Regions from separate parts of the Arthrobacter sp. AIWTK1 genome, predicted to be linked through region 3. Evidence: riboswitches for the same ligand, from Rfam matches in the RefSeq annotation. Region 3 holds a riboswitch; each other region holds the start of a gene.
The links. Region 3 has a riboswitch for cyclic di-AMP ahead of AC1MDG_RS11725 (NlpC/P60 family protein). Riboswitches for the same ligand answer to the same signal wherever they lie in the genome.
Positions count from the first base shown of each region.

Region 1: it holds a riboswitch for cyclic di-AMP, as region 3 does, so the genes downstream of both, AC1MDG_RS03440 (aggregation-promoting factor C-terminal-like domain-containing protein) here and AC1MDG_RS11725 (NlpC/P60 family protein) in region 3, are expected to answer to the same signal.
Region 2: it holds a riboswitch for cyclic di-AMP, as region 3 does, so the genes downstream of both, AC1MDG_RS04105 (M23 family metallopeptidase) here and AC1MDG_RS11725 (NlpC/P60 family protein) in region 3, are expected to answer to the same signal.

Region 1 is NZ_CM155287.1:708,536-716,069, forward strand. Features, by position in the region: gene AC1MDG_RS03410 (glyoxalase superfamily protein) at 5-382, shown strand; gene AC1MDG_RS03415 (HAD-IA family hydrolase) at 427-1,131, shown strand; gene AC1MDG_RS03420 (DUF7793 family protein) at 1,202-1,570, shown strand; gene AC1MDG_RS03425 (glycosyltransferase family protein) at 1,580-1,957, opposite strand; gene AC1MDG_RS03430 (glycosyltransferase) at 1,909-2,514, opposite strand; gene AC1MDG_RS03435 (hypothetical protein) at 2,663-2,881, opposite strand; gene AC1MDG_RS03440 (aggregation-promoting factor C-terminal-like domain-containing protein) at 3,355-4,128, opposite strand; cyclic di-AMP (ydaO/yuaA leader) riboswitch at 4,128-4,302, opposite strand; gene AC1MDG_RS03445 (HAMP domain-containing sensor histidine kinase) at 4,450-5,982, opposite strand; gene AC1MDG_RS03450 (response regulator transcription factor) at 5,986-6,726, opposite strand; gene AC1MDG_RS03455 (hypothetical protein) at 6,973-7,534, shown strand, end outside.
Region 2 is NZ_CM155287.1:868,384-875,917, reverse strand. Features, by position in the region: gene AC1MDG_RS04115 (NlpC/P60 family protein) at 1-565, opposite strand, end outside; gene AC1MDG_RS04110 (C40 family peptidase) at 709-1,293, opposite strand; cyclic di-AMP (ydaO/yuaA leader) riboswitch at 1,454-1,612, opposite strand; gene AC1MDG_RS04105 (M23 family metallopeptidase) at 1,761-2,582, opposite strand; cyclic di-AMP (ydaO/yuaA leader) riboswitch at 2,586-2,799, opposite strand; gene AC1MDG_RS04100 (iron-dependent transcriptional repressor DtxR) at 2,941-3,636, opposite strand; gene serC (phosphoserine transaminase) at 4,039-5,169, shown strand; gene AC1MDG_RS04090 (MFS transporter) at 5,192-6,541, opposite strand; gene AC1MDG_RS04085 (DUF3027 domain-containing protein) at 6,587-7,126, opposite strand; gene AC1MDG_RS04080 (cold-shock protein) at 7,135-7,518, opposite strand.
Region 3 is NZ_CM155287.1:2,560,026-2,567,559, reverse strand. Features, by position in the region: gene AC1MDG_RS11755 (dienelactone hydrolase family protein) at 1-296, shown strand, start outside; gene AC1MDG_RS11750 (CPBP family intramembrane glutamic endopeptidase) at 289-1,116, shown strand; gene AC1MDG_RS11745 (ribonuclease Z) at 1,012-2,028, opposite strand; gene AC1MDG_RS11740 (DNA alkylation repair protein) at 2,125-2,643, shown strand; gene AC1MDG_RS11735 (hypothetical protein) at 2,610-2,864, opposite strand; gene AC1MDG_RS11730 (polysaccharide deacetylase family protein) at 2,891-4,414, opposite strand; cyclic di-AMP (ydaO/yuaA leader) riboswitch at 4,660-4,833, shown strand; gene AC1MDG_RS11725 (NlpC/P60 family protein) at 4,837-5,601, shown strand; gene AC1MDG_RS11720 (hypothetical protein) at 5,717-6,301, opposite strand; gene AC1MDG_RS11715 (DUF1918 domain-containing protein) at 6,490-6,684, shown strand; gene AC1MDG_RS11710 (cupin domain-containing protein) at 6,730-7,107, opposite strand; gene AC1MDG_RS11705 (DUF5129 domain-containing protein) at 7,323-7,534, opposite strand, start outside.

The DNA of each region.
Region 1 (7,534 bases), 1.9 Mb from region 3:
GCCCATGGACTGGAAACTTGAACTGGTGTTTGTTCCTGTGTCCGACGTGGACCGTGCCAAGGATTTTTACGTCAACAAGGTGGGCTTCAACGCCGACTACGACGAACGGCCCATGGAGGGCATCCGCTTCGTCCAGCTGACCCCGCCGGGCTCTGGCTGCTCGATCGCCATCGGCGAGGGCCTCAACGACGCTCCGCCGGGCACCGCTCCCAGCCTGCAGTTGGTGGTCAGCGACATCCAGGCCGCGCACAAGCAGCTCAAAGACAACGGCGTTGACGTCAGTGACGTGGACGTGCAGGACTGGGGCCACTTCGTCCATTTCGCGGACCCCGACGGCAACAAATGGGCTGTCCAGTACATCCCCCACCGCCCGAACGGCTGAGTCACACAATCGGTCACCGTTGCGGTGTGGGGCAGGATGGAAGCATGAGCTTTCACACCGACGCCACCGCACCGGTTACCGACGCCTCGGCAGCCGTCACCGTTACCGCCCGGGGCGTACTGTTCGACATGGACGGCACCCTGGTTGATTCCACGGCCGTTGTGGAGCAGGTGTGGGGCGAATTTGCCGCCCGATACGACCTGGACATCGCCGAGATCCTCCGGACTTCCCACGGCGTCCAGGCCGGGGATACAGTACGCCGTTTTGCGCCTGCCGGCACCGATGTCGTAGCCCTCACCGCGGAACTGGGCGCCATGGAGCGGGTCCGGACTGACGGTATTGTGGCCCTCCCCGGGGCCGCTGAACTGCTGCGTAGCCTTCCGGCGGATGCCGTGGCGCTGGTGACCTCCGCCGACCGGATCCTTGCCGATATCCGAATGGGCGCCGCGAACCTGGCCATGCCGACCATTGCCGTCACAGCCGACCGTGTCACCCGGGGCAAGCCGCATCCGGAAGGCTACCTCCGGGCCGCCGAACTCCTCGGCGTGGACCCGGCCGATGCGCTGGTCTTTGAGGACGCCCCGGCGGGCATTGCGGCCGGAGTTGCCGCCGGGATTCGGACCATTGCCATCGGACCCAACACCGGTCCGCTGCCGGACGGTGTCCTGCACATCACCGATTACACCGCAGTTTCCGTCAGCACGAACGTGGACGCTGTAGGGGTCAGGCGGATTTCCTTCCGCTTCTGAGGCCCAACCCGGCTCCATGTCCAGTAGTCTCAGTGAAGACGGCTGACTCTTATCTTGGGGGGGGATAGGGATGACCGAAATTCCGATCGACGGCGACAGGGGCACTGTCCAGCTGCGGGGCGGTGTCCTGCGTGTGCGATGGATTCCAGGCCTGGCCATTTGCGAGGAAGCTGCCGTGGCCGTGATGTCGGCCGTCAACGAGTTGAGCCACGGACGGTCGTTTCCGATGCTGGTGGACATGGCTGCGACGGCCACCATGAGTCGCGGTGCCCGGCGCGTCTTTGCCAGTCCCAGCACTGTTGCCAGGGTGGCGCTCCTTGGATCGTCCCCGGTGGACCGGGCTCTCGCCAATTTCTTCCTCCGCATTCACTCTCCGGCCGCTCCGACGCGTTACTTCACCTGCCCGGAGGAAGCCATGCGGTGGCTCCGGCTCCTTTAGCCGTCACCTCTAGCCGTCACCGCAGGAGTGGCGCACCCGGTGCGAGTTCCGCCCGCAGGTCCGCAACCGGAATGCGGCCTGTTGCCAGGTCGCGCGCGAGGCGGGGCCCATGCCGCGCAGGTCGGCGAGGGCGGTCTGCATAAGGTCCACGCCGGAGTCGCCACCGTCGGTCCAGTCCACCGGAACCTCGTGCACTCGCAGTCCGCACTTTTCGGCCAGAACCAGCATCTCGGTGTCGAAAAACCAGGCGCTATCCGCCGTGTGCGGCAGGATGTGCCGGGCAACATCTGCACGGATGGCCTTGAAACCGCACTGTGCATCGCTGAAGTGCACACCCATCAGCGCATGCAGCAGGAAGTTGTAGCCGCGGGAGATGAACCCGCGCATGGTTTGCGGGCAACACGGGAAGTTCTTGCCAGCCGGGTTCCAATCGCAAGGTCCGAATGCCCGGACACGAGCGGTGCCACCAGGGGAGCGAGGGCTGCGAGGTCGGTGGAAAGGTTCACATCCATGTATGCCAGTACGGGTGACGGCGAGGCCAGCCACACCGTCCGAAGGGCATTGCCGCGGCCTTTGGAGGCGAGCCTGACCACAGCAACCTCGCGGAACTCCCGGGCCACACGCTCGGCGACCTTGAGCGTGCCGTCAGTGCTGGCATTGTCTGCCACCGTGATCCGGAAGGCGTGCGGAAACGTGCCGGCCAGATAGGAGTGGAGCTGGCGGAGGGAGTGCTCCAGGACCTGTTCCTCGTTGTACACCGGGATGACTACATCGAGGACAGGCACTGTTGTCGCTGAATGCCCGTGGATCGCCGTTGCGATGGGGGCCCGACGTGCGTATCCCGGCCGCGGGAACGTCGGGGCGGGAGAACCCGGCCGGGCGCCGACGGCGGCCCGCGGTTGCGGGTGCAGCAGGGGTCCCGTGGCCAGGTCTGTGGGCGTCATGGTTCAACTATGCTGCCGCCGCATATGAAGGATTTAGGCCAAAGCTGTGTGGCTGCTGTGGGATTTGCCGGGGCACGGAAGCCGGAACGGAAACGACGGCGGTGCTCCCACCGTCATTGGTGGAAGCACCGCCGCCGCGGATCCTGGGTTAGGGTGCCAGAACTTCGCAGACGTCGATCACCCTGCCCGGTCCCGAGTATCGCCTGAGTTCCCTTTGGAAGTCCCCGGTAACGGCGAAGTTGAAGTTGCCCGATACGAGGACCACTCCGGAAACGTCAGGTCCGGTGTTGTCAGTATCAGCGAATGAAAGAAGGTTCCTGCCGGTCGACTTGAATTCGACGCTGGTGGGATCTTCGGCGTTTGGCACGAATTGGATATGTGAGGCGCCAGTGATGACGTAACTCACAGTCTTACCGTTTGCAGTTAGTGTCACATTAAGGTTTGGGGCAATGGAAATGACTCTGTCCCCAGGGATGACGATGTCCTTTACCCGGCCAGTCACGGTGGCCTCGATGTCGAAGCCACCGGCAGCTTGGCCGCAATGAAAGATGTATTCGGTTTGAAGCGGTGGCTGCGGCGGCGAAGATTGACGCCAGGACGGCCGTCGGAACTAACCATTTTTTCATTGTTGTGCTCCCTGCATCTTGATGACGGCGCTGGGGCCGGCAGCCGCTTGGAAGACGATTGAAAGCGGCGGCGACCAAGAGTCACTCCTCGACCTTGTGAAAACCTTGTGGCGGCGAAACGGAGCACGAAGGTTCCCGGACGCAGCGAAGGCCCCGAATCCGGGTGGATTCGGGGCCTCCGCTGTTGCGAACCAAGATGGCTACAGGTGCCGGCTTAGTACCAGTTGTTGGCGTAGTGGAAGTCCAGGGCGCCGCAGGGGGAGCCGTAGCGTTCCTTCACGTAGTTCAAGCCCCAGTTGATCTGGGTGCGGAAGTTGGTCAGGTAGTCGGACCCGGCGCTGGCCATCTTTTCGGCCGGCAGCGACTGGACAATGCCGTACGCGCCACTGCTGGCGTTCGTGGCGGTGGTCTTCCAATCCGATTCCTTGGTCCAGAGCGTGGTGAGGCACTGCATCTGGTCAGCCGCCCAGCCGTACGTGCCCAGCTGCGAGGCAGCATATGCCTGGGCAGCTGCGGGATCGTCAACGGCGACGGGCGGTGCCGGGGCAGGAGCCGGTTCGGGGGCGGCTGCAGGTGCCGGTGCGGGGGCCGCTGCAGGTGCTTCCGGTGCCTTCTCCGCCGGCTTCTCCTCCGACGACTGCGCGGTCACGCTGACAGAGGCCGGTGCGGGCATGGCGGAAACGAGGATCTTTTCGAACGCGAGCCTCGATTCGGCGTCGGCCGTTGTCGCTGTGTTTCCTGAACCCGTTGCCGATGTTGCGGGGGCTACGGGTTCGGAAGCCTGGCCGGCGGCGCCGACGCCAATCAGCACGGCGCAGGCGGTGGCCACTACGGCGGCACGGCGGCCGGAGCCCTGCAGGCCGGCAGTGAACCGGGACAGCGGGGACGCCGTGGCGGCTGGTTCAGCACGGTGGCGTGAATGGTGCGCAGGCGCTGCGGACTTGTGGGAAGCGGGCTCAGGACGTACTTCTGGCGTGGATTTAGTCATGGTTGCCTCTCGATGCCGGCGGAGTTAGCTGTCGGGTTCGGATGAGGTCATCCGGCCGCACGGAACTTCACGTGTCGGCTTCACCCCAAGGGCGGCAATGCAGAATGCCCGGAGACCTGGGTCCCCCGCCTCTGCCTGATCATGAGGAAATCCGGGTAGCGGCAGAGTTTGGCGTCCATCCGGATATGCGGCCGGAACGGTGGCCGCACTCTAAAAACCGTACAGGAGTCCGGCGCTTAAGTCACATTTAGGTAACGAGGATCACGACGACGGCGCGTTGGCTTGCGCGTGCGCTGAACCTCTCACCCCAAACCGAAGTCGCTAAGCGTCCGGCGATTCCCCCGGAAGGCGCAGTGCGAACTCAGTACGTCCCGGGCGGGAGTTCACTTCCACGGTTCCGCCGTGCGCCTCCACGATCGACTGCACAATCGACAGGCCCAGGCCGCTTGTCCCCTCGGCTGCGGCGGCCCCGGCAGCGCCCCAACGCGCAGCGGATCCAGCCGGGCTGGTGCGGGCAGCGTCCGCCCTGGCAAAGCGTGCAAACACCCGGTCCACGAACTCCGGCGGAATCCCAGCACCGTTGTCCGTCACGGTTACCACGGCGCTGCCGTCGGCCGAGCGCATCACTCCGGTGACCACGGTGGTGCCCGGCTCCGTATGCTTGCGTGCGTTGGAGAGCAGGTTGGCCAGCACTTGGTGCAGCTGCTTGGCATCGCCGCGCACCACCACGGGCTCTTCGGGCAGTTCGAGCTGCCAGATGCGGTCCGGCGCCATGACCTTTTCGTCGCTGACGGTTTCCACTGCGAGCTGCGTCAGGTCCACGTCGCTGATCTTCAGCGGCTGGCCTTCGTCGAGCCGGGCCAGCAGGAGGAGGTCCTCCACCAGGGTGGTCATCCGTTCGGACTGGCTCTGCACCCTGGCGAGTGACTTCTTGCCGTCGGGGGTGAAGTCCTCGGTCATCCGCATCAGCTCCGTGTAGCCGCGGATAGCCGTGAGCGGCGTGCGCAGCTCGTGCGAGGCGTCGGCCACGAACTGGCGCACTTTGGTCTCGCTCTGCTGCCGGGCCTCCAGTGCCTTGGAGACGTTGTCCAGCATCAGGTTGAGGGCGTGGCCCACGCTGCCCACTTCAGTTCCAGGATGCGCGTTCGACGGCGGGACGCGGACTGCGAGGGCCACCTCACCGGCGTCGAGCGGCAGTTGCGAAACCTGCGTGGCGACTTCGGACAGCTGCTCGAGGGGTTTCATGGTGCGTCGGATCAGCACTGTTCCGGCAAGCCCGATCAGGACGAGGCCGCCCATCGAGACGATCACCATCGTCCAGACCAAAGAGCTGAGCGTGTTCTGTTTTTCGTTGAGGGGAAGTCCGGTGACAACCACGTCCCCGTACGGCGCCTCCACCGCCACCAGGCGGTAGGAGCCGGTGGACAGGGCCCGATCGACGGGTGTTCCGTCGTGCTGGAGTGCCAAGAGGATCTGGTTGTCCTCGGGGGAGAGGGACGCCACGGTGGCGTCTTTGGCGAGGAACCCGGCGCTGCTGACATTCCCGTTGTCAATGCGCGCGATGAGCGTCCCGACTCCTTGGCCCGGGCCTTCGAACCCGTCCTGCCTGCCGGACGGGTTGCTGGGCCGTGGCCGTCCTGCCTCGTTCGATAGCCGTGAGGCCTGCCCCAGCCGTTCATCGAGCTGCCTGGTCAGGAAGGAATCCATGGAGGCATAGCTGAAGAGGCCAATGGCGCCGCAGATGGCCACCAGCAGCGCCATGGCCACCAGGACCAGCCGGGTGCGCAGGTGCCACGTCGAAGGGTCGAGCCAGCGGCGGCGGTCTTTGCGGATTTCCCCGGAGAGTGTGGGCACCGCTCAATCCGCCGGTTTGATGACGTAGCCCGCTCCGCGGACGGTGTGGATCATGGGCGGGTGCGTGGCATCCACCTTCTTGCGCAGGTAGGAGATGTAGAGCTCTACGATGTTGGCCTGGCCGCCGAAGTCGTAGTCCCATACGCGGTCCAGGATCTGGGCCTTGCTGACAACGCGCTTGGGGTTCTCCATGAGGTAGCGGAGGAGTTCGAACTGGGTGGCCGTCAGCTGCAGTTCCTCCCCGGCCCGCGTCACTTCACGGGTGTCAATGTTGAGGACGAGGTCGCCCACCACCAGTTCAGCGGTGTCCATAGCGGCCACGCCGGAGCGCTGTACCAGCCGGTGCAGGCGGAGGAGCACTTCTTCCATGCTGAAGGGCTTGGTGACGTAGTCGTCGCCGCCGGCCGCCAGGCCGAGGATGCGGTCCTGGACGGCGTCTTTCGCCGTCAAGAAGAGTGCGGGCACCTCCGGCGCAAAGGCGCGGATCCTGGTGAGCAGTTCGACGCCGTCGAACCCGGGAAGCATCACGTCCAGGACCAGCACATCCGGGCGGAACTCCTTGGCGAGCTTCACGGCCTCGGGGCCGTCGGCAGCGACGGCCACGGACCAGCCGGCCATGCGCAGGCCCATGCTCATCAGTTCGGAGAGGCTGGGCTCGTCGTCGACCACCAGGGCGCGGATGGGGGAGCCGTCCGGGTGGGTGAGCTGGGGAAGGTTGTTAGTCATGGAGTGCGAAGTGGCCATGCGACAACTCTCCGATCTGTCGGTTAGTCCGCGCTATGGGCTTCCTGTGCGCAGCCTGTGAATCACAGCCTAGCGAGCTGGAAGGGCCGCCGGGCGTTTCGCGGGCCGCCTGGCCCGGATCGGCTGCTGTGCCGGGGTGAAGCGGGTCTCACAAGGTCACAGCTTGACCTGTTGCCCCGCACAGCCCGCGCACAGGAACGCTTCCGACTCTGGAGGGGACAAAGCCCCGCGCCAGAGGAGTACGCAATGAACAAGCACCACAGCACGCCGGTTCCGGAGAACGAACCGGACGGGACTTGGGAAAGCCATCCGGTTCCGGACGGCTCTTTGAGCAATCCCGACAGCAGCAACGTCGGATCCCCCGAAAGCAGTTCCGCGAGCGCCGGGCCAGCCTCCACATGGGGAGCGCCGCCGTCGGCTCCTGCTTCCGGGTCATTGCCCGCGGCGGGGTGGGGTTCGTCCCGGCCGTCCGGTGGCTGGGGCGCGCCGGCATCTTCCGGGACCTTCGCCGGAACCGGGCCGAACGGCAGTTCGAAGCAGTGGACAAAGAAGCGTGGGCTGGTCGTGGCCGGTGCGGCCGCGGTGCTGGCTGGCGGAGCCGGCGTAGGGGTCTACGCCTTGACTTCCAGCGCCGCGAAAGCGGACACAGCAGCAGGAGGCCAGACTCTGTTGGAAACTACGCCGGGCGGCCGCGGTGGCGCGCAGGGTGACTTCGCCGACGGCGGGATGCCGCCCCAGGGCGGCCCCGGCAACTTCGGCCCGGACGGACTGGGCGGAATGGGCAGTGGAGTGTCCGCCGCCGTCCACT
Region 2 (7,534 bases), 1.7 Mb from region 3:
ACAGGTACCCTGCCGGCCAGCCGTGGTAGTTGATGCCCACGGCAGCAAGTGCGTTGGTGGCAAGGGCGGTGCAGTCCTGGGCAACGCCGAGCTGGGCATAAGCCGCAGCTGCGATCGAAGCGCCGTTTCCGCTGGCAACGGCGGGGGCGGCCGGTGCTGCGGGAGCAGCCGGAGCGGATACGGTCTCGGCGACGGCAACCGGAGCGGCCGCGGGAGCAGCTTCCTGAACCTCAACGACGGGCTTGGGAGCCTCAACGACCGGAGCCGGGGAGGTGGAAACAGCCGGCTTCTCGAAGGAGATGGCGATGCTGGAGGCAGCCGAGATGTTGGCCGGAGCGGAAGACTGTACTTCCAGGGTGGAAGCAGAGGTTGCTTCGCGCTGAACGTTGGTGTCGGCAGCGTTGGCTGCGATACCGCTCGTCAGGACCAGGCCGGAGGCAGCAGCGATAACCGCAGCCTGGCGACCCATGCCGCCGGCGTTGTCGCCGACAGCCTTGGCAATGACAGCAAGCGAGTTGGTTTTGGTAACCTCGGCGCGGTGCCGTGCGATGGCACGTGTAGTCATTAGTTCTCTCTTTCGTTTTCCTCAGACTGCATGGCAGGCCGCGGTTTTTGGACGCTCCGGCATCTTGGGGGTAAGCCGGAACGGCCCGAACAGGGTTTTTTAGCGAAGTACGCGCGCTTCAGCGATGGGAAGCGCGGCGTGTTTTAGCGAAGCGTGTAGAACGCGGAGGTGCCCGTGGCGGACACCGCGTGCAGGAGGGTGCCCTGCGAGGGGTTCAGCGCGCTGATCATCATGCCGTTGCCGACGTAGATGCCAACATGTGCGCCACCGTTTTGCATGACCAAGTCGCCCGGCGCCGGAGTGGCGGTGGGCTTCATGGCGGTCCATGCATTGGTACGGGGGATGCTGATGCCGGCCTGCGCGTAAACCCACTGGGTGAAGCCTGAGCAGTCCCAGCCGCCGGGAGTGGTTCCACCCCAGACGTACGGACTGCCAATGCCCGTGTAAGCGATAGCAGCGAGGCCCGATGCTGCGGCTGAGGAAGCGGCGTCGGCAAGCTTGCCTGCCTTGGCTTCTCCGTCAGCTTCAGTGGAGGTCTCGCTGGCATCTGCACCGGTGGACTGTGCCCGAACGGTTTCAACCTTGGGCGCTGCCATCGTGGTCACTGCCGGACGCTCGAAGGAAACAGTCGCTGTGGGTTCTGCAGTTACGGCCAGCTGTGCTGACTGTGAGCCGGACTCCGTCGAAGCGGAAACGCCCAGGTTGGTATCGGCGGCATTTGCCGGCATCCCAACGCTGAGGATCAATCCGGAAGCAGCTGCGATGACAGCCGCCTGGCGACCTACGGTCCCGGCGTTGGCAGTAACAGCCCTGGACACGGAGTTCAACGGGTTCGTACGAACCGTTTGCGCACGGTGGCGCGCAGAATTGTGACGTGTAGACACGAAGGTAGCCTCTCCCAATGCCTACGAGGTGAGCTGTCGGATTCGGATGGGAGTCACCCGGCCGCTCGGCTTCCTGGGAAGCGTTGCGACTTAACCCCAAGGTCTTCTTGCGAAGACCAAAATTGGTTCCCCCGCCTCTGCCAGACGATGTCATGCGAACGGACCTTGAGCGGTGGCAGAGTTAGGCAATCCACTCAAGAGCGCCAACTTCGGAAAAGTTGGCGTGCTCTAAACGGTACAGGAATTCCGAACGAATGTCACATTCAGATCACGGCATGTCACAGGAATGCGAGAGTGACCCATCGTTTGGATCAGAGCCAGCCGAGCGGGTCGACGACTTCGCCGTTGACCATTACTTCGAAATGGAGGTGGCAGCCGGTAGAGGCTCCAGTGGTCCCGCTGAGCGCCACGACGTCGCCGCGGCTGACCTTCTGGCCTACCTGGACGCTGGACGACGAGAGGTGGTTGTACGTGGTTTCCAGGCCGTTGCCGTGGTCGAGCACCACGCGGTTACCGCCGCCGTAGGGGTGCCAGCCGGAGAAGGTCACGGTTCCACTGGCAGCAGCGAAGACGCTGGTGCCGCACTGGGCCGCGTAGTCCTGGCCGCGGTGGAACTCGCCGGCTCCGCCCGTGATGGGGCTGACCCGGAAACCGAAGGGTGAAGCGGTGACCATCTGTTCCAGCGGCGCCCCCAGGCTGCCGGTGGACGCCGCACGGGTGATCGTTCCCGCTGACTGGGCGCTCAGGAGTTGCTTGAGCTTGCCGTCGGGATCCCCCTTGGTGGCTACGGTGGTCCGGTTGAAGTCGATTTTGGCGCTGGCGGCAGCGGAGACCTCCGGCTGCGCCGCGACTGCTGCGGCAGCGGGGTTTCCCGTGTCTGCCGTGGATGTCATGGGTCCAGTGGACGGCACGGTCACGGTGAGGACCAGTCCGGTGGCCGCCAGAGCAATGCCGGCTTTCTGACCCACGCCGCTGGCGGCAGCAAACTCGGTCACCTGGCTGAACAGGCTCCGGCGTCGCCGGGCATCGCGGTGTGCATCGCGCGGCCTGACCGTCATAACGGCTTCGGCCACGGGGTACTCCGAAGCGGGACCGGTCGCCCTGCGGCGGCCCCTGACGGTCTGCGTGGTCAAGAAATATCCTCTCTGGATAGCCTGCGAAGTTAGCTGTCGGATTCGGGTCAGAGAGATCACAGACCCGGCCCGCCAATGCAAGGCATCCGACACAGGGGTGTCCCTAAGGAATCCTTCGTCGGAAGTGGCTTGCCGCTGACGGACTTCACCCCAAGACCGTTTGATAACGGCCGATGGTGGTTCCCCCGCCTCTGCCAGGAGGTGATTCGTACGCTGATCCGCTGGCAGAGCTCGGCTTCGGATCAGGTAACGCTTTAGTATCGGCGCTAGTCCTCAACTATAGGTGATTAACCAGCGCGGTAATAATTCCGTTATCTTCGTCTCAGCCCGGTTGTAGGTGGTCCTACGAGTTGGGCGGTTAGCTGACGGTAACAAACACGTGGGCCGCAACTTCGGGCGGCAGTTCCAAGGCGCCTTCGATCTCGGGCACGCGCACCGAGATGTACTCGCCCACACGCTCCAGCGCGAGGGTTGCGCCCGGGCGGATCCCGCCTTCGTCGAGCTGCACCAGAAGCTCCGGCTCAACCTGGATCGGCTCGGCCAGCCGGCTGACAGTGACGCGGGAGTCGGCCCCGTATGCGCTCATGGCGTCGAGGAGGTTCACCACGCCGTCGGTGAACGCGGGGGCGGGCTGGCCGCCGAGGGCTGCCAGGCCGGGAATGGGATTGCCGTAGGGGGAAACCGTGGGGTGGTCCAGTAGTTCGAAGATGCGCCGCTCCACGCGTTCGCTCATGACGTGTTCCCAACGGCACGCTTCGTCGTGGACGTACGCCCAGTCGAGGCCGATGACATCAGCCAGTAGCCGTTCCGCGAGGCGGTGCTTGCGCATGACCTCCGTGGCCCGTTTCCGGCCGGTTTCGGTGAGCTCAAGGTGGCGGTCACCCGAAACAACTACAAGTCCGTCGCGTTCCATCCGCCCGATGGTCTGCGAGACGGTGGGGCCGGAGTGGCGCAGCCGTTCGGCAATCCGGGCGCGGAGAGCAACGATGTTCTCTTCCTCAAGCTCCAAGATTGTCCGAAGATACATCTCAGTAGTGTCGATCAGATCCGTCATCCAGCTCAGCTCCTCGAGCACAGTCCTTGCGTCAGTCCCACCGTACCGCGCGGAGGCCTTCCTGTTGGCCTCGGCGACGTGGGCCTGCATCCACCGATCAACCTCCGGGGACGGCCTCACGGGATCAGCCCGGCCGGCATCGCGGCCCGCTGTACGTCAGGGAACAGCTTAGCCTATTTTGAATTACTCCGGATAATCCCCCCACAGAACCAAAGCGGAACCGAAGCAGAACGGAACAGCGACGGAAACACAGTTGCCCCTGCAATGTCTCAGTGACTGGACTATGACGGATGCCGTTCCGTGCCCCGCGGGCACGTCAGGCAGAATGTAGGGGATTCCCACTGCAGGAACCCGTGCATTGCCGGGCCTTTTCCACGTCCACGCCGAAAAATTGGAGCCACTGTGAGCGACACCAGCATCACTATCCCCGCCAACCTCCTGCCCAAGGACGGACGGTTCGGCGCCGGGCCTTCAAAGGTCCGCCCCGAGCAGATCGAAGCACTGTCCGCCGCATCAGCCACGCTTCTGGGCACGTCGCACCGCCAGGCCCCGGTCAAGAACCTCGTAGGGTCCGTCCGCAACGGCCTCAGCGAGTTCTTCCGCGCCCCTGAAGGCTACGAAGTCATCCTCGGCGTGGGTGGCTCCACCGCATTCTGGGATGTCGCGGCATTCGGACTGGTGGACAGCAAGGCCCAGCACCTCTCCTTCGGCGAGTTCGGCTCCAAATTCGCCTCTGCCACCAACCAGGCTCCGTTCCTGGACGCATCCTCCATCATCAAGGCCGATCCCGGCACGCGGCCCGTGGCGCAGGCAGAGTCGGGCATTGACGTCTACGCCTGGCCCCAGAACGAAACGTCCACGGGTGTGGCCGCCCCCGTCAAGCGGGTGGCCGGGGCAGATGAAGGGTCGCTCGTCCTGATCGATGCCACCTCCGCTGCCGGCGGACTGGATGTCGATGTGTCGGAAGCTGACGTGTACTACTTTGCGCCGCAGAAGAACTTCGCGTCCGACGGCGGGCTGTGGCTCGGCCTCTTCTCCCCCGCCGCGTTGGAGCGCGCGGCGCGCATCAAGGCAAGCGGCCGGTGGATCCCCGACTTCCTGGACCTGCAGACCGCCATTGACAATTCGCGTCTCAACCAAACGTACAACACGCCGGCGCTGGCCACCTTGGTGACTATGAACGCGCAGGTGCAGTGGCTCAACGCCAGCGGCGGGCTCGATTTTGCCGCTGCGCGCACCGCCGACTCGGCTGGCCGCATCTACTCCTGGGCAGAAGCCTCCGAATACGCCACCCCGTTCGTGGCCAAGGCCGAAGACCGTTCAAACGTGATTGCCACCATCGACTTCGACGATTCAATCGACGCAGCGGCTATCGCGAAGGTCCTCCGCTCCAACGGGATTGTGGACACGGAGCCGTACCGCAAGCTGGGACGCAACCAGCTGCGCATCGCCACCTTCGTGGCGATCGATCCGGACGACGTCACCGCGCTCCTGTCCAGCATCGACTACGTCGTGGGCGAACTGCGGAAGTAAGTAACCAGTCAACGCTGATGCGTTAGCGTTCGACGGCGTCGTCCGGGTTTTGGTCCCGGACGGCGCCTTCTTCTTTGCCCACGCTGCTTTCAGCTTCGCCGGAGTTGTTGGACTTCGCGGACACCACCCGGAAATAGCGCAGCCCCCGGGCGCGGCGGTTGAATCCGAGCCGCAGCTGCTTAGCCCGGATGATCCACACCATGCCGATCAGTGCGGCCAGCAGCCCGGAAGCGGCAGCCACGGACATGGACCACCGGGGGCCGGCAACGTTGGCCACCCATCCCACCAGAGGAGCCCCGACGGGTGTGCCGCCCATGAAGATAGCCATATAAAGGGCCATCACCCGGCCGCGCATCACCGGGTCCGTGGTGGTCTGCACATAGCCGTTGGCGCTGGTCATCATCGTGATGGCAAAGAGGCCCACCGGCACCAGAGCGACGCCGAACCAGAAGTAGCTGGGCGCCAGGGCCGCCAGCCCGGACGTGACGCCGAACGCGCCGGCTGCCCCGAAAATGATCCGGAGCCGGGGCTTGGCCCGGCCGGCGGACAGCAATGCACCCGCCACGGAGCCGATGGCCATGATGGAGTTCATCAACCCGAAGGCACTGGCATCCAGACCGAATTCCGTGCCCACCATGGCCGCGATGAACAGGACGAAGTTCAACCCGAGGGTGCCCACGATAAAGACCGCCACGAGCACCACTACGATGTCCGGGCGGAACCGCACATAGCGCAGTCCCTCACGGATACGTCCCTTGCCGGCCGCCGCCCTGGGAAGGACGCGCAGGGATGAAGAGGGTATCTTCCACAGGCTGAACAAGAGGGCCAGGAACGTCACAGTGTTGATCAGGAACACCCACCCCGGCCCGACGGCCACCGTCAGCACGCCGGCCACTGCGGGCCCGATCATCCTGGCGACATTGAAGGAGGCACTGTTGAGTGCCACGGCATTGGGCAGGTAATCGTCGCGCACCAGTTCCGAGACGAACGTCTGCCTGACGGGAGCATCAAGGGCGGACACCAGGCCCAGCAGCAGGGCGAAGGCGTAGACGTGCCATAGTTGCCCGGCGCCCAGGACCACCAGGAGCCCGAGGCCTGTGCTCAGCAGCGCCATGGCCGACTGCGTCATCACCAGGAGGTGGCGGCGGTTGAAACGGTCCGCCACCAGCCCGGCCACGGGCGCGAGGAAGAGCTGCGGCCCCAACTGCAGGGCCATGGTTATACCCATTGCCCCTGCATCGTGGTCTGTCAGATGGGCGAAGACCAACCAGTCCTGGGCCGTGCGCTGCATCCAGGTACCGATGTTGGAAATCAGGGCGCCCACAAACCACAGGCGGTAATTGAGGATGTGCAGGGACTTGAAGGTAGACATCATCGCCGGCCTCCGGGTTGCTCAGTCCCCCATGGTTCCAACTGGCTAGTCGACCTCGCGGGCCGAGTCGGTTTCGCTCTCCGGGGCGTCGCCGGGGTCGCCGTTCGAACCGGCAACCTCGCCGTCGTCATCGGAAGCGGCATCTTCGTCGCCGTCGGAAAGGGCCGGGCCGGCGTCCACCATGTCGGCGTCGGATTCATCGTCCTGGGCGTCTTCCGGGCGTACCCGTTCAGCCCACGGCACCCACTCAGGAGCCAGGATCGAGTCCTCCGAAGGCAGCAGGCCAAGTTCGTTCACCGTGATGACCTTGGACCGGGAATTGCGCGTGATCACGGCGTACCACTGCCATCCCTGGTACCCGGCCAGCCTTGATTCGAAGAGATGCGTGACAACACGGTCCCCCTCGCTCTTGGCTCCCAGATGCTGTCCGATCTGCTCGGCCGGGGCGATGCCCTCAACAGCAGCCCTGGCAAAGTCCACGGCCGCAGCGAGCACCGCGTCCGGTTTGCCGGTGCGCCACACAGGAACGCCGGCACGGGGCTTTGACGCCGGTTTGGGGGTGCTCTGGTCAGGTTGGGAAGTCATGCGGATGCCTAGGCGTCCAGCTCGTCGGCAACCTTACGGAGGGCAGCGGCGATCGCCTTGGCCTTGTTGCCTTCCGGGTACTTTCCGGCGGACAGCGTTCCGGACAGGTTGTCCAGCACGGTCACCAGGTCCTGGACGAGGGGTGCCAGGTCCTTGGCGCTGGGACGCTTTGCCTTGGCAATGGACGGTGTCTTGTCCAGCACGCGCAGGCCGAGGGCCTGGGCTCCCTTGCGCCCGTCAGCAACGCCGAACTCCACGCGGGTGCCGGCCTTGAGTTCCGTTACGCCCTCGGGCAGCGCGGATTTGGGCAGGAACACTTCCTGGCCGTCCTCACCTGCGAGGAATCCGAAGCCTTTTTCCTTGTCATACCACTTGACCTTGCCGGTAGGCACGTAATCAACCTTCTTC
Region 3 (7,534 bases):
CGGAGCTGTCCGGGCTGAAGGCCACGTCGGCGTTCTACGGGCCTGCCCCCGACCTGGACAAAGTCCCCGCCATTAAGCCGGTGGTCCTTGGCATTTACGCCGAGCTCGACCAGCGCATCACCGGCGCGATGCCGGACCTCCGGGATGCCCTCGCAGCCACTGACGTCCGGCACGAGCTGAAGGTGTATCCCGGCGTCGACCATGCGTTCCACAACGACACCGGCGAGCGCTATAACGAAACACAGGCCACCGCAGCCTGGAACGACACGCTGGTCTGGTTCGGCAAGTATGTCTAGCCCTGCGCCCGCGGCCGGAACCAGCGTCCGCAACGGCCTCACGTTGAAGCTCCTTCCCGCGGCACTCGTGTCGCTGTCCGGGTTCGTCCTGTTCGTCCTGGAACAGAAAATCCCGGGGTACGGCCTGCTCGCGCTGGCCCTGGTACTGGCCGGATTCGTCGACCGGGCGCTCCTGCGCGACCTGGCCCTCATCGCTGCCGGGCTCGTGGCCATCAGCCTTGTTCCCATCACCACCGACATCAGCACCGGGCACATGGTGGTCATGGGTACGGCGATGGTCGTCGCAGTGGGAGTTCCCTATACGGTTTCGCGGTTCCTCTTCAAGGACCACGCGGTCAGGTTTCCCGTGCTGACCGGGCACCCGTGGACGCGGGCAGAGAAATGGTACCTGGCCGCCGTCGTGGTCATGGGCTACGCAGTGCTCCCGGCCTACATGGTCAATACCGGCGTTTACAACAACTGGCCCGCGGTGTCGGATCCCGAGGGAATCTTCCGCCTTTTCCTGGGCACCAATGCGCTGGGCATCTGGGACGAGCTCTTCTTTATCTGCACGGTCTTTGCGCTCCTGCGCCGGCACCTGCCGCTTGCGCAGGCCAACGTGCTGCAGGCCGTCCTCTTCACGTCGTTCCTGTGGGAACTGGGCTTCCACGCCTGGGCGCCGGTTTTTATCTTTCCTTTCGCAATGCTCCAGGCGTTCATCTTCACCCGGACGAAATCACTGTCCTACATCGTCGCCGTCCATCTGCTCTTCGACTTCGTGCTGTTCCTTGTCCTGCTGCATGCCCACAACCGCGCCTGGATCGACATATTCGTCTACTGAGGCTTGGAGGGCGCCCGCAAACCAAGACTCCCGCTGCCGTTTGGGTAACGGAATTCTGTCCAGATCCTGGGCGGCGACGACGGCGGCCCGGCCTGCGCGGGCAACGGCCTGGTGCGCCAGCACCCCCACATCGACGTATCGTGACGAGAAATGCGTGAGGACCAGGGTTCCGGCCCCGGCAGAGGCGGCCAGCGCGCCGGCCTGGCCGGCGGTCAGGTGGAGATACCGGACGGCCAGCCCGGCGTCGTCGTCGCTGAAGGTGGACTCCGCCACGAGGAGGTCCACGCCGTCGGAGAGTTCCCCGGCGCCGTCGCATTCCGCGGTATCCATAACGAAGGCGAAACTCTGGCCGGGGCGGGGAACGCTCACGTCCTCCAGCCGGACCCTGCCCAGGTTTCCCTCCCGCTGCAGCCGTGCGATGTCCGGACCGGCTATCCCGGCCGCGGCGAGCCGGTCCGGCAGCAGCGTGCGGCCCTCCGGCTCCGCAAGCCGGTAGCCGAAGGTCTCGATGCGGTGCCGCAACGGCCGCACCTCCAAGCCGGGTGCGATCGGGCCGGGACCTGAGTGCGGGTGCAGCCGCAGGTCCAGGCCGGGGGAGGCGAGGGACACGAGGGCACTGACCACGTCCCTACCGGAGGCCGGGAAATGCAGGTCCACCGGGTGCTGCACCCCGTCGAGGACCATGCGGGACAGTACGCCGGGCAGGCCGAAGCAGTGGTCCCCGTGGACATGGGTGAGGCAGATCCGCGTAATCCGGCTGGATGAGACGCCCGCGTGGATCATCTGACGCTGGGTGCCTTCGCCCGGATCAAAGAGCAGCCCCTCGCCGTCCCAGCGAAGCAAGTACCCGTTGTGGTTGCGGGTCCGCGTGGGAACCTGCGAGGCGGTTCCGAGGACAACCAGTTCGCGCATGGGATTGAGTGTCCCACGTTGCCGCGGAACGCGCTCGCGGGCCGTGGGTGAGCAGGGGCCCATGTGCGGCTCGCAATATTGCGACAGAATAGTCGGGTGACCGACGCCTGCGACTTTGTGGATGCCGCGCTGCAGCGGGAGAGCTCCTGGCTCAGGGCAGAAGAGGCGCAGGCCCGCCTGGGCGACCGGCTTCAGTACTACGGCGCATCGGTTGGTGCGGTGCGGGGGACCGTCCGCGACATGCTGCGCCGCCATCGTGACCTCGTTCACGACGACATCACCGCGCTCAGCAGCGAGCTGTGGTCCGTGCCAGTCTTCGAACGCCGCCTGGCGGCGGTTGTGCTGCTGCAGTCCCGGGTGGCGCTGCTCAACAACTCAGACCTCACCCGGATCGAGGGCTTTGTGCGGGAGGCGCAGCTGGGTGAGCTGGTGGACCCGATCGCTGCCGACGTCGTCCGTCCGTTAATTGCGGGGCTGGAAGGGCAGGCAAGGACGCGGGCGGATGCGGTGCTGGACCGCTGGGCGGGGGATCCTGATCCCTGGCTGAGGCGCGCGGCCGTGCTGGCGGTGTCGGACGGCCCTCAGCCGCGGGCCCGGCGCTCCACCACCGCGTAGGCCCTGCCTTCCAGGAACTCCCAGTCGGTGACCACCATGAACCCGAGCGCGCTGACGCGGTCGTTGAGGACCAGGATGTCAAAGCCGCCGTCCCGCGGTTCGGCGTCCCACGTCGCTACATGGAGTTCCTTGCCCTCTAGGATCAAGAGCTCCGTGTTGACGTCAAAATCCTCCTGCGGCTGATCGCTCAGCTGGCAGATGGCCACGCAATAGTGTTTCACCTACATATTCCGCTTCATGCCGGCTCTTACGCCGGGAAGGCGCTGTTGTAGCGGTAGAGGAAGGCAGCCACCTGGTCACGGTTGACCGGCAACGCGGACCGGTACGTCCTCGTGCCGTCCGCCTCGGTCCAGCCGTTGGAGATGCCTTGTGACGCCAGCCATGAGATCTCTTTGAAGAAGGCCGTTTGCGCGGAAATGTCGGCGAAGGGCGATGCCCCCGGTGTGTAGGTCGGGCTGCCGGCGAAACGGTACACAAATGCGGCGACCTGGTCACGGTTGACGGCCAGTGTTGGCCGGAAGGTCTTGGAGCCGTCGGACTCGGTCCAGCCGGTGGTAATACCCCGGGAGGCAAGCCAGAGAATTTCCTTGTAGAAGGGAGTCTGCGGCGTGACATCCGTAAACGGCGATGCCCCGGGCGAATATGCCGGGCTTCCGTTCATCCGATAGAAAAACGCCGCCATCATGTCCCGGCTTGCCGCAACGCCGGGACGGAACGTGCGTGTTCCGTCGCTTTCGAGCCAGCCGACGGAAATGCCTTGGGCGGCCATCCAGTTGACCTCGGTGTACAGCGCCGCGCCCTGGGGTACGTCAGCAAACGAGATTGGCGACGGGGAGGGAGACGGCGACGGGGAGGGAGACGGGGAGGGAGAGGGGGAGGGAGAGGGGGAGGGAGACGGCGGGGGTGACGTCACGGGGGACTGGCCCAGTGCCTGCGCCACTGTTCGGACCGACGTCGTACCGTTTGCTGTCCGCGCAGCCAGCCACGTGACGAACTCCTTGAACAAGGCGGGGCTGATGGACAGGGACGGATCCGTTCCGTTGGCAATCTCGTGGAAGGTCAGCTGGAGCCAGCCGCCGGTCGTCTCGGCGTTGGTGACGGTGGCCTGCAGGTCCGCCAGGGTCCAGGTGGCGGCCACCTGGTCAGGGGCCTTGGTGACCATGGGGTTGTTCGGCGGCAGCGTCTCCGCAACCGGGCAGGACGCGCAACTCGCGGGAGACCGGATGTCGCCCAGGCCCCGTGAGCTGGCGTAGCCGCAGCCGCGGACCGCTGATTGTGCTGTGGCGTTCTCCGCCGCAAAGGGGTAGGCGAAGTTCCGGACGGTGAAGCCCCAGCCTTCAAGGGTGGTCTTGCTGTTGCAGGCCTCCGCGCTGGCGGCCGCTGCGCCGATCGTTGTCATGTCCGGGTGCGTCACGCTGTGGCCGCCGATTTCGTTGCCGTCCGCCGCGAGAGTGTCCAGGTTTGCCCGGGTGAGGAAACCGGACTGGCCTACAAAGGAAGTGGTGATGAAGAAAGTGCCCACCAGCCCGTGGGCTTTCAGCTCTTGCGCGGCCGCCAACTGGCTGCCGAGGCCGTCGTCGAAGGTCAGGCTGACGATGGTTGGCCCCGCGGCCTTCGAGGCGCCGGCCACGCCCACCAGTGTGCTGACGGCCAGCAGCAAAGCGCCCAGGATGGCGACCCAGCGCCGGCCGTGCCGGCCTCCCGGCGCAGGCTCAGGAGGTTCCGCTACGTGACGTGCGGGGTTGCGGGCAGGCTGATTCGACCAACGCATGATGCCTCCAAGCGTGTGAGTCCCCCCGCAAGAACATGCACGTAGACTACGCCTCGCGGCGCCAAGGCAAAACACTCGACTTTGATCAACGCAGTACCCGAGTACCGCCGCTACCTGCTAGCGCATCCCGGTTCCCGTGGCGCCGTTACCTGAATGTGACATCGGTGCATGGCCCGCGTACGGTGGGACAGTGCCGTTATCCCGGATAGGGGCACTCCCGGGCGGATTGCCTAACCCTGCCGCGGCCCGGGATCCAACCGAAACTGACCGCCAGGGACGGGGAAACCATTTTTGGCCTGCAGAGTTGTGCAGGCCTTCGGGGTGAAGCCGCAAGCCCTCCGCCAAGCGGAAGGCGACTGCGGCCGGGTGTCTCCCATCCGAATCCGACAGCTAACCTCGCAGGCATCGGGAGAGGTTACCTCATGTCTTCACGCAAACTGTCCGCTCATCATCGCTCCACCGCGCCTGCGGGGCGCTCCGGGTTTACCACGACCGGCGGTAGGGGCAGGGTCGGCCGCCAGGCCGCGGTTATTGCAGCCGCTTCAGGCCTGGTCCTGTCCAGCGGGATGGCGGCCCAGGCTGCCGAAGCCCCCGTGGAACGCGACTCGGCTCCGGCGTCCGCCCTTGACGCCAAGGCCCAGGTGGGTGCCCCGCTCAGCGCAGACTCCCACGTCCGGATCAGTTTCGAACGTCCGGACGTCAGCACCACCCCCGCTCCCGTGGAAGTGCCGGTCGCAGAGCCCGCTCCGGCAGAGGCGGCCGCTCCCGCGGCAGCTCCGGCTCCTGTTGCCGCCCCGGCGGCTCCCGCCGTTTCCGTCCAGGTACAGGCAGCCGCACCGGCTCCCGCCGCTGCCCCGGCCGCCGGCGGTGTCAATGCCGCCATGGTTTCTGCTGCTTATGCGCAACTGGGCATCACCCAGGACTGCACGGCCATGGTGGAGAAGGCACTTGGCTCCGCAGGCATTCCCGTCGGCGACCTGGGACCCATGCAGTTCATGAACTACGGCTCGGTGGTGGGGGAGCCCCAGCCCGGGGACATGGTGGTGCAGTCCGGCCACGTGGGCATCTACATCGGCGACGGCCAGGTGATCAGCGGCGGAATGAACGGCGTCAATGCCACCGTGACGCACCCGCTGTCGTGGCTGACGGCCACCGGCGGCGTTACCTTCGTCCGGGCCGGAGCCTAGCACTCCGGCCCGGCCTGCCCCGGCGGGAGGGAAGACCCGGCGGAAGGGCCGGTGATCGGCTGCCTTGGGGGCAGCAGGTCACCGGCCCTTCCTGTAGCCGAGTGGCGGCCGGTGTTCAGATCGGCGACATCCCGACCTGAACCGTGCTCTCGCCCTGCGCGAATTTGATGCGCAGCACTGCGGCGCGCGTGTCCGCAGGGATAGTGAAGCGGACCTCGCCCGACGTGCTTGAATCGCCTCCCACCACTTCGTTCAGCCCCGAATCGGGGGAATGGCTGACTCCGCCCACGTTCAGCCTGAACGCTGCGTCCCAAAAGTTGATGTCGTACCTGCCGTGGTTGGTGCATCTGAGCGTGAAAGTCAGTGCGACCTTCCCTGACACATCAGGGCGCGCACGGGCGTCGAGAATTTCGTATTCGACGTCGGCTGCCCTGTAGTTGCGCCCGGCCGGCAGGGCAACGGCCCACTCCGCGCTGTTACCGGTGCCGGATGCAGTAACGGACGGCGGAACAACGCCGCCTGGCCGGGCGGGGCCGCTTGCGGAAGCGCCCGCCGTCGATGCGGCGGGCCGGCCGGCGTCGAAAATCCCCAGCTGCCCCAAGCCGAGCAGCAGCCCCGTCACGGCGGTAATCACCGCGGCGGCGGCGGTCAGCAGACCGGGCAGCGTAGCCCACCAGCTCGTGGGCTTTTCCTCCGTCATAGCCGTTCCCCCTGGGTCCTCTGCCAAGGTCATCCGTAGTATCCCAATAATCCTGCCAGGCGCCCGCTGGCGCCAGGTGCAGGTTGATCCCGCGTGACGTCCCGCCCGGCACCCGCCAACTGCCAGTGCGCAACGGCCCTGTTTTCGCCGCCCGCACCCTCGTAATCTGGTGCTTGGAGGTGATTGCCATGAAGGCAACCCAGGGAGACCGGATCACAATCCGGGGCAAGACGGTCGGATCCGCGGAGCGGCATGGCCAGATCATTGAGGTTCATGGCGCCGACGGAGCTCCGCCCTACGTGGTGCGGTTCGACGACGGCCATGAAACCACCGTCATCCCCGGCGGGGATTTCGTCATTGACAGGATTCACCCGGCGCAGTGAACGGGGAGCGCGCAGTGAACCGGGCGCCCCGCCGCAGCCGGTCTGCTATTCCGGGGCCTTGGCGAACACGGCGGCGCTGACGAACTCGACACCCGTGAAGGGTTCGTCTCCTTCGACCCATGCGTCATGCCCTGGCGGGATGGTGTAGGAGTCATCAGCGGCGATGTGGATCTGGTTGCCGTCAGAGGTCTGGACCGTGAGTCTGCCGGAAACGCAAAAGCCAACGTGGCTGAGCTGGCATGAATCCGTCTTGGCTACGGGCTTGATGCAGTCGGACCATCGCCAGCCCGGTTGGAAGGTGAATCTTCCGATCGTGTAGGCGTCGACGGATACAAGATCCACTTCCGTCTTGTCGGGGCGGCGCTTTTCGTCCGGTGAATTGTGGGATTTTACTGCGAGTTGAGCGACAACGTTCGTGGTCATGGCTCTCTCCATCAATCGGGAGTTGCGGATAGGGCTGTCCGGGCCCGCAAGCGCGACCGGACAGCGGAGTCGGTCTGCCAGGTCCTAATCGACGCGGCGAACCGATGGAGTGATCGCTTTACGATGCCCAGCTTCCTCCGATCAGGGATCCTTGTCGAGACCCGGCGGGAGGTCTCAGGTGCCCGCCGGCCGCCAGCTCAGTCCCGGAAGCGGGCCTAGAAACTGGAGGAACTCCCGGACCCGGAAAAACTGCCGCCGCTGCCGCCGTAGCCGGTTGTGCTGCCACCGCCGCGGGCCGTGCTGACGCTGCCCACCCCGGTGCTGAATCCCGTGTTGAAGGCCGGGACCGAGAAAAAGTAGTACGACGGATAGACCGTGCCAAGGATGCTGGGCTCGTAGGTGCGGCGGTGCTTGACCTTGGTGCCGG